DNA from 2 places in the Xenorhabdus bharatensis genome. Region 2 is predicted to be linked to the other one. Evidence: predicted binding sites of a transcription regulator. Region 2 holds the regulator's gene; the other holds the start of a gene.

Region 1 (4,711 bases), on a different contig from region 2:
ATGGCACTTGTCTGACAGTGACACAATTCAGTGAAGACAAAGTCTTTTTTGATATTTCTGATTTTACCTCTGATACCACAACGCTAAAGTTTCTTTCTATTGGAGATCAGGTCAATATAGAACGTTCTCATCAGATGAATAAAGAAAATGGCGGTCATAGTCTTTATGGGCATATAGAAGGTATAGCTGAAGTGGTTGAGTTTACTGCGATAGGTGAAACTTACCGGCTGGTTATCCGAATTCCTCAGGATAATATTAAATATTTTTTCCTGAAAGGTTTTATCGGGTTACATGGATGTAGTTTAACTGTCAACCATATTGATGAGGAAAATAAAACCATCACTTTAAACCTTATTCCAGAAACACTGAGAATAACCAATCTTAATAAGATTAAAGTAGGCGATTTTCTTAATTATGAAGTAGACCAAACGACAAGGACAATAGTGGATACTCTGTCCAGAACCTTATCAAGGAATAATATTTGATAATAACATTGTCGTTGGTAAGAAAAAAATAGCATACAGGAAATAGTCGTGCTCATAAGTAACTGACTACTTCCTGCTATTTTTATTATTCCATTGTGGCGGAATACGAAAAATGGATCAGCTTAATTGACTTTTTACCCATTCCAAACCATTTTGATACTCTGACGGTAATAATGCTATCAGGCTCTCTAATGTTGCTTTTAATGCATCTTGTTTTGGGTGAACCAGATTCAGATGACCAACTTTACGTCCCGGGCGAACTTCCTTGCCATACCAATGTAAATGTACCAGCGGTAAACTGAGCCATTCTGGGTTTATTTCAGTTCCAATCAGATTGACCATCACAGCAGGAGCCAGAACTTCCGGTTGAGGCATAGGTAAATTCAGAATCGCCCGTAGGTGAAGTTCAAACTGACTAATAGAGGCGCCATTTTGTGTCCAGTGGCCACTGTTATGTACCCGTGGTGCCAGTTCATTGATCAGTAACTCATCACCGACAATAAAGCATTCCATCGCCATAACACCAATGTAATTCAGGTGTTCCATAATGCTGGACAGCATTTCTTCTGCTTTCTGTTGTAATTGACGATTGGCATTAGTCAAAGCAACACTTGTACGTAGAATACCTTCCTGATGAAGATTATGGGTTAACGGATAGAACACTGATTTTCCGCAGGCATTACGTGCTCCCACCAGAGAAACCTCTCCTGAAAAAGGGATCCCTTGTTCTACAATGCATTCACCATAAATTTCAGTGGGTAAATCTGTTTCTTTACCCGGTCGGATACGCCATTGACCACGGCCGTCATAACCACCGACCCGACGTTTAACGATGGTGAAATCACCCAGTTCACTGAAAATTTGTGGCCATTGGCTAGGATCAGATAATAACTTCCACGGTGCTGTTGCCAGCCCAAGCGTGTTTAAAAGTTGTTTCTGTGGCAAGCGGTCAGCAAGTAACGGGAAAATATCTCTATTAATGAATGCGTTATGATGGGAAAGTTCGCGGGTTAAAGCTGTTTCAGGCCAGCGTTCAATTTCAGCCGTAATAATGCTGCTTTGATAGGGAACAGATTCTGGTTCAGCATCCAGCCCAATCGGGTAGACGGCTATCCCTAATGGTTCGCCCGCCTGACGTAACATCCTGCCTAATTGACCATTACCCAATACACAAACAGGCTTCATGCATCCTCCCGGGGATCAGGATTTTCCAGAACATCCTGAGTTTGCGCCTGACGCCAGTCTGCCAGCCGCTGAAACAGAGCCTCATCGTGTAATGCCAGAACCTGAGCAGCAAGCAGAGCTGCATTTGCTGCGCCCGCCTTACCGATCGCCAGCGTGCCAACAGGGATTCCTTTGGGCATTTGGACGATAGAATAAAGGCTGTCAACACCGCTCAGTGCCGCACTTTGTACCGGAACACCAAACACAGGGACTAATGTCTTGGCTGCCAGCATCCCCGGCAGATGTGCAGCCCCTCCCGCACCGGCAATAATCACTTCAAAACCATTTGCTTTCGCTTGTTCAGCAAAATGAAAAAGTTTATCGGGTGTTCGATGTGCTGAAACAATTTCGACATGAAAAGGAAGAGCAAGGGAAGTCAGAATATCAGCTGCGTGTTGCATTGTTGCCCAATCGCTTTTTGAACCCATGACAATAGCAATTTTGGCATGATGCTGCATTTCAGTTGTTGCTGCCGTGGAGATAATTTGTGTGGGATCAGGGCTTGCCGTCATAAATCAGATGCTCCTGTATTGGATGTCCACCAGAACCAAGTTCAAAATAATGTTGTCTTGAAATCCATTATGTATAAGGTGGTGGATAATATCACGCGAATTGCAGAAGGAAAACGTTTGCGTTGGTTGATTTTTTTATTTTTACAGAAAAAATTCACTATCTTTAAAAAGGAAAAGATACCAGTTCAATAGAGGTTTCTGTCACTTTGAACATTGACCCCTGATGATGCCAGGCACCCAATACACCACGATGTAAGATTTTATCACCGATGCAGACATCATGAATTGCCGGGCGATGAGTATGCCCGTGGATCATCCAGTCCACTTGATATTGATTAAAATGTTCAATGACAGTCTGTTGATTGACATCCATGATCGATTCCGATTTCTGGCTATTGGCGTACTGGCTTCCTGCCCGCATTCTGGCTGCAATTTTCAGCCGGATAAACAGAGGAAGAAGTAAAAACAGCCGCTGGATCCACGGAGTATGTACCCGCTTACGATATTGTTGATAACCTGTATCATCGGTGCAAAGAGTATCACCGTGCAGGATAAGAATACGTTTACCGTAGAGTTCCAGAACTTTTTCCTGTGGCAGAAGAATCAACCCACTCTCTTTGGCAAATCGGGAACTTAATAAAAAATCACGGTTACCATGAATAAAATAGCAGGAAACGCCTTTTTGTTTCAGAGAATGAAGTGCTTGTGCGATTTCTGCATGCAAAGGGTTGGGATCATCGTCACCAATCCAATAATCAAAAAAATCACCAAGGATATACAGACTTTCTGCATGGATGGCATCTTCATGTAAAAAACGGAGAAAACCGGCAGTAATTGCCGGTTCCTGCTCACTGAGATGCAAATCAGCAATAAACAGTGTACTCATGTAACGATTAATTATTCGCCGACAGTAACACGTTCAACGATAACATCTTCATGTGGTACATCCTGATGCATACCGCTGCGACCAGTTGAAACACCTTTGATCTTATCAACTACGTCCATGCCTTCCACAACTTCAGCAAATACGCAGTAACCCCAGCCATCAGGGCGCTCTGAGCGGAAGTTAAGGAAATCATTATCAACAACATTGATAAAGAACTGAGCTGTTGCAGAATGCGGATCATTAGTACGAGCCATTGCCAGAGTGCCACGGCTGTTTTGCAGACCATTATTAGCTTCGTTCTGGATAGGGGATTTAGCCGCTTTTTGCTTCATACCCGGTTCAAAGCCACCACCCTGAATCATGAAGCCATTAATGACACGGTGAAAAATAGTGTTATCGTAGAAGCCTTCGCGGCAGTAATTCAAGAAATTTTCAACAGTTACAGGCGCTTTTTCAGCGAAAGTATTAATCACGATATCGCCGAAATTGGTATGAAAAGTCACCATAATAGAAATCCTAATAATATTTTTGACTGACCCTAATATTCTAGAGTGTGCGAAACAACGGCTTTTATACCATATCTGTGATTTTGAGTCAGTACTCAGCCATCCCGTGGGAATAAAGCTGATCGCAATGCTTGCAAAGTGCCGCGTATCAGGGTGAAATATCTAATCTGGCTTTTCTATTATAGTTTATTTATCTAGCTGATAAGGAAGCCCATAATCAGCGGATTTGTCCGCTTTTTTATTACACGTACATCAACTCTTACGGAGAACCCACTGATGCTAAAAATTTTCAATACCCTCAGTCGCCAAAAAGAAGAATTTAAGCCAATCCATGAAGGGAAAGTGGGCATGTACGTGTGTGGCATCACTATCTACGATTTGTGTCACATTGGCCACGGTAGAACATTTGTCGCATTTGACATTATTGCCCGTTATCTGCGTTATTCGGGCTACGAATTAACCTATGTCTGTAATGTTACTGATATAGACGATAAAATCATCAAACGCGCGATTGAAAATAATGAAAGCTGTGAGGCCTTGACTACCCGTATGCTGAATGAGATGCACAGCGATTTTGATGCGCTGAATATTATGCGTCCGGATTCAGAACCGCGTGCGATGCAACATATCCCTGAAATTATTGAGCTTACTGAACTGCTGATTAAACGTGGGCACGCATACGTTGCTGATAATGGTGACGTGATGTTCTCTATCGATAGTAATCCTAATTACGGCCTGCTGTCCCGTCAGGATCTGGAACAGTTACAGGCCGGTGCCCGTGTTGAAATTGCGGATGTTAAACGTAACCCGATGGATTTCGTGCTGTGGAAAATGTCCAAGCCGGGTGAGCCAAGCTGGGAATCTCCGTGGGGAGCCGGGCGTCCGGGCTGGCACATTGAATGTTCAGCGATGAACGCTAAACAGTTGGGGCATCATTTTGATATTCATGGTGGTGGTTCAGATTTAATGTTCCCGCATCATGAAAATGAAATTGCACAATCTACCTGTGCTCACGATGGCCCTTATGTCAATTACTGGATGCATTCCGGCATGGTTATGGTGGATAAAGAGAAGATGTCGAAGTCTCTCAACAACTTC
Region 2 (4,711 bases):
GTTTCACTTTTAACTTTTTCCAACAAAATACGGCAACCATACCCACCGACCATAAATGCCAAAGTTTGTGGAATATAACTTAAACCGATATCTGTTGCGTCATAGCCCATGCTATTTAAAATAGTTGGTGAACCCGTTAACCAGGCAAAAAAGCCTGCGCTACAGGAAGCATAAATCAAAACATTGCCGCTAAAAGCTGATGACTTCAATAAAGTGAAGAAAGAAGCACTATTATTATCTGCGCTGGTATCAATGGGAACACGTTTGTTCGTCAGAAAAAGTGTAGGTATCAGTAGTAACAGCGTTACCGCCATCAAGACAAGAAATATCATTCTCCAGCTGGTGTGTGACAGTAACCATGCGCCTAATAATGGTGCAAGGGCAGGGGAAAGCGCAACTAATGGCATAATCATAGCGAAAACACGTTTTGTGCGCTCAGCATCATATCTGTCGACAACCAGAGCCTGCCAGGAAACGGCAGCAGAGCAAACGCCAACAGCCTGAATAAATCTCAGGACAAGTAATTGAGTTGCATTTGTTATCCAAAGTATACCCAAACAGCTGAGGCAGAACAGGGATAAGCCGATAATCAGAACAGGCTTTCTTCCCAGACGATCAGAAAGTAATCCCCATAAGAGTTGAGCAACGGCAAAACCGCCGAGAAAAATGCTGAGACTTGCACTGATAGCACCTTTTGATGTGTTTAAATCTTTGCTCATGGCATCAAAGGCAGGCAGATACATATCAATGGCTAAGTAACCGAGCATACTCAGGCCGGCAAGATAGAACATAAATGGAAGAGAGTTTTTATTTGTTGTCATTGTGTTAATAAATCGCGTTAGTCAATCGGTGTGGTAATTGATAAAGAAATATGGAGCTTATTTTATATGGCGTGATTTTTGATTGTGAAACGGTATTATTTGTACCATGCTATGAAAAAAATTAAAAGGAAGAAACATGTGGTCTGAATATTCTCTGGAAGTTGTTGATGCGGTGGCAAGAACAGGAAGTTTCAGTGCGGCTGCATCAGAGCTTCACCGTGTGCCTTCTGCCGTCAGTTATACGATAAAGCAACTTGAAGAATGGCTGGCAGTTTCTCTGTTTGAACGCCGTCACCGTGACGTAGAGTTAACTGAAGCGGGAGCCATTTTTGTCAAAGAAGCCCGTTCTGTTATCAAAAAAATGAATCATACCCGGCACCAATGTCAGCAAGTGGCAAACGGGTGGCGCGGTCAACTCAGTATTGCTGTTGATCAGGTTGTTAAACCAGAACGGACACGCCAGCTTATTCTGGATTTCTATCGTCATTTTCCGGATATTGAGTTATTTATCTATCCCGAAGTTTTTAATGGCGTCTGGGATGCGCTGGTGGATGGGCGAGTTGATGTTGCTATTGGTGCAACCCGTGCTTCTCCTGTGGGTGAGCGATACAGTTTCAGGGATATGGGTTTTATGCCGTGGCTGTGTGTTGCCAGCCCTGCGCATGAGCTGGCACTCATAACGGAAAAACTAAATGATGACCAATTGCGGCCTTATGCCAGTTTATGTCTTGAGGATACATCACGTAATCTGCCTAAGCGTGATACATGGGCTTTAGATAATCAGCGACGGTTGGTGGTTCCTGATTGGGAGGCGGGATTGTCATGTTTAATGGAGGGGTTATGTGTGGGAATGGTGCCTAAACACCGGGCCTTGCCGCTTATTCGTCAGAGAAAATTGTGTGTACTTGAACTTGAGCAGCCGTTACCTGATAGCCCGTGCTGCCTGACATGGTCACAGAAAAGCCATTCACCTGCATTAAGCTGGTTGCTTGGATATCTTGGTGATAACACAACGCTTAATGCTGAATGGCTGCAAGAAGACTAACTGTTAGCGGCGATAATCAATAAAAGGACCATCAGCAACAGAACGACGCTCTACAAGACGCGGGTGGACTTCGATGGTTTGAGCATCTTCACGTTTATTGATAATCCTATCAAGTAGCGTGGAGAAAGCCATTTGTCCCAGCCGTTCTTTAGGTTGGTGAATCGTTGTCAGTGCGGGTGTGAAATAGCGGGCATTACGGATATTGTCATAACCAATGATAGAAATATCCTGAGGGACGCGTAAACCCATCTCATCGGCAGCACAAATAGCGCCCATTGCCATCACATCCCCACCACAGAACACCGCAGTAGGGCGATGCTTCTGGTTTAAGATCTTACACATGGCCTGATAACCTGATTCAGGCTCAAAATCTCCCTGAACAATCCACTCATCCCGAATAGTAATATTGGCTTCTTTCAGTGCCTTGATAAAACCCTGATGACGCCCGCCGCCTGTATTTCTGGCTAATGGGCCGGGAATGGAGGCAATATCACGATGCCCACGTTCAATCAAATATCGGCCTGCTAAATAACCGCCGTGGAAGGCATTATCAATAATGGCATCCGTAAAATCCCCTCTGGATTCCCCCCAATCCATGACAACCATAGGAATATTGCGATAATCCTCCAGCATCCCCAGCAACTGTTGAGGATATTCTGAACACATAATTAACAAGCCATCTACACGTTTTTGTGCCAGCATTGCGAGATAAGCTTTTTGTTTGTCGAGGTTGTTATGGGAATTACATAAAATCAATGTATAGCCTTTGCTATAACAACTATTTTCGACAGACTCGATGATTTCAGCAAAATAAGGTGCTTCACTTGAAGTTGCCAATAACCCGATAGATTTTGTGTGGTTGACTTTTAAGCTTCGGGCAACGGCACTGGGAGAATAATTCAGTTCCTTAATGGCAGCCCATACTGCGGCTTTCGTATCTTCGGCGACGAAACGGGTTTTATTAATAACATGGGATACGGTTGTGGTTGAAACACCAGCGCGTTTAGCCACATCTTTAATCGTTGCCATGATAAAAAGGACTCCTGACCTTTTGGTCTAAATTTGTATACCCTTTATCTGGATATAGATCTTTGTTAATCATTTGCCAGTATTATATTTGTATATAGGAAGATAACTGGCAATAATTTAGTGATAAACCGTGAATTTTGTCTGATCTAGCTCAAAAGTGAAAGCAGTAATCGATGCTATAAAGTATATGTATTAAATATCACAGTGCGATTTTTAATCTTTGAGATAAATAACCACTTAAAATTTATGGTGTTGCTGAGTCTTAATTTTCACGATGAGGATGGTTTATGGATACAGATCTGAAATTGGGATTATTGACTGCTTGTAGTGCGTTAGTCATGATTGTTTTTCTGGCGAGTCTCTGTTTGATCGCCTGAGTACGGAAATAACCTTAAGCCCAGAAATAACATAGTGGTGAAACGCCATCTATTTTTCAAGGGGAAGTTTTTCACGCTTCAGCTTCAGACAGCATAACAGTGCGCAGAACCGGAAAAACTTGCCCTTGTATTGTACTGATAGGCTAATTAAGCCAGATTTTCTTCCACAAACTGCCAGTTAACCAGAGCCCAGAAATGCTCCAGATATTGAGGACGGGCATTGCGGTAATCGATGTAATAAGCATGTTCCCATACATCAACGGTCAGAACAGGTTTATCTTCACCAGTCAGTGGAGTTGCTGCATTGGAAGTATTAACGATAGCCAGGCTACCATCAGTTTTCTTGACCAGCCATGTCCAGCCGGAGCCGAAGTTTTTCAGGGCTGAATCAGTAAATTGCTGTTTGAATTCAGCAAAAGAGCCGAAAGCTTTGTTGATGGCTTCTGCAACTTTGCCGGTAGGTTCACCACCACCGTTTGGTGACAGGCTGTGCCAGTAGAAAGTGTGGTTCCATACTTGCGCAGCATTATTGAAGATACCGCCATCAGAAGTCTCGATGATTTCTTCCAGTGTTTTCCCAGCAAACTCTGTACCTTTAATCAGGTTATTCAGATTCACAACATAAGCATTGTGATGTTTGCCGTAATGATATTCCAGAGTTTCTGCTGAGATATGAGGTTCTAAGGCATCTTTAGCATAAGGTAATGCTGGTAATTCAAAAGACATTGCATACTCCTTTTAATATCGGGTTTTTGGCTTTATAAACCATGATTCGTAAAGTATTAATCATGGATAGAGCAAATTTAAGCTTATTATCATGTTGCTATTTTAGTGATTATCTTAACAACTTTTCTGCTAAATAACAGGGAAAAAGATGCGATTTAATAATGAGCTGATGTAGAACTGTTCAGTTTTAATGGATTAAATATTTATAGGGTATGAAAATATCAGTGATTACAATTTGTTGTTCAGAATAAAAATTTGCAGCAGCACGTTCGCTGTAGAAAACCAGCACCAGAAAGTGGTATTCTGAATCAATCTTTTCTGATGCTGATAAACAGCACCTGCGGTTTAAGGAAGTAAAAATGACGACAATTGAGAAAATCGAACGCCAAATTAATGAAAACCCGATTTTGCTGTACATGAAAGGCTCACCAAAGCTGCCAAGCTGTGGTTTCTCTGCTCAGGCTGTTCAGGCTTTATCTGCATGTGGTGAACGTTTTGCTTACGTGGATATCTTGCAAAACCCAGATATCCGTGCTGAATTACCTAAGTATGCTAACTGGCCGACATTCCCTCAACTTTGGGTTGATGGTGAGTTAGTCGGGGGATGTGACATCCTGATGGAAATGTATCAACGCGGTGAACTGCAAACATTGATTAAAGAAACCGCGGATAAATACCGTGAACAAGAAGACAGCCAGTAAGATTTGATAATC

Evidence for each region. The regulator PurR, encoded in region 2, represses purine synthesis genes. The targets are predictions, from matches to a motif close to CANGCAAACGTTTGCNTG.
Region 1: purE (5-(carboxyamino)imidazole ribonucleotide mutase) is a predicted target of PurR. The motif match lies at 2,328-2,345, and genes of this name have one in related genera.

Annotation. Positions count from the first base shown of each region.
Region 1 is NZ_JBBMXG010000002.1:157,324-162,034, forward strand. It holds gene AAC855_RS02375 (riboflavin synthase subunit alpha) at 1-485, shown strand, start outside; gene purK (5-(carboxyamino)imidazole ribonucleotide synthase) at 603-1,670, opposite strand; gene purE (5-(carboxyamino)imidazole ribonucleotide mutase) at 1,667-2,167, opposite strand; gene lpxH (UDP-2,3-diacylglucosamine diphosphatase) at 2,385-3,107, opposite strand; gene ppiB (peptidylprolyl isomerase B) at 3,119-3,613, opposite strand; gene cysS (cysteine--tRNA ligase) at 3,890-4,711, shown strand, end outside.
Region 2 is NZ_JBBMXG010000005.1:83,196-87,906, forward strand. It holds gene punC (purine nucleoside transporter PunC) at 1-821, opposite strand, end outside; gene punR (DNA-binding transcriptional activator PunR) at 958-1,866, shown strand; gene purR (HTH-type transcriptional repressor PurR) at 1,870-2,895, opposite strand; gene sodB (superoxide dismutase [Fe]) at 3,420-3,998, opposite strand; gene AAC855_RS06640 (Grx4 family monothiol glutaredoxin) at 4,358-4,699, shown strand.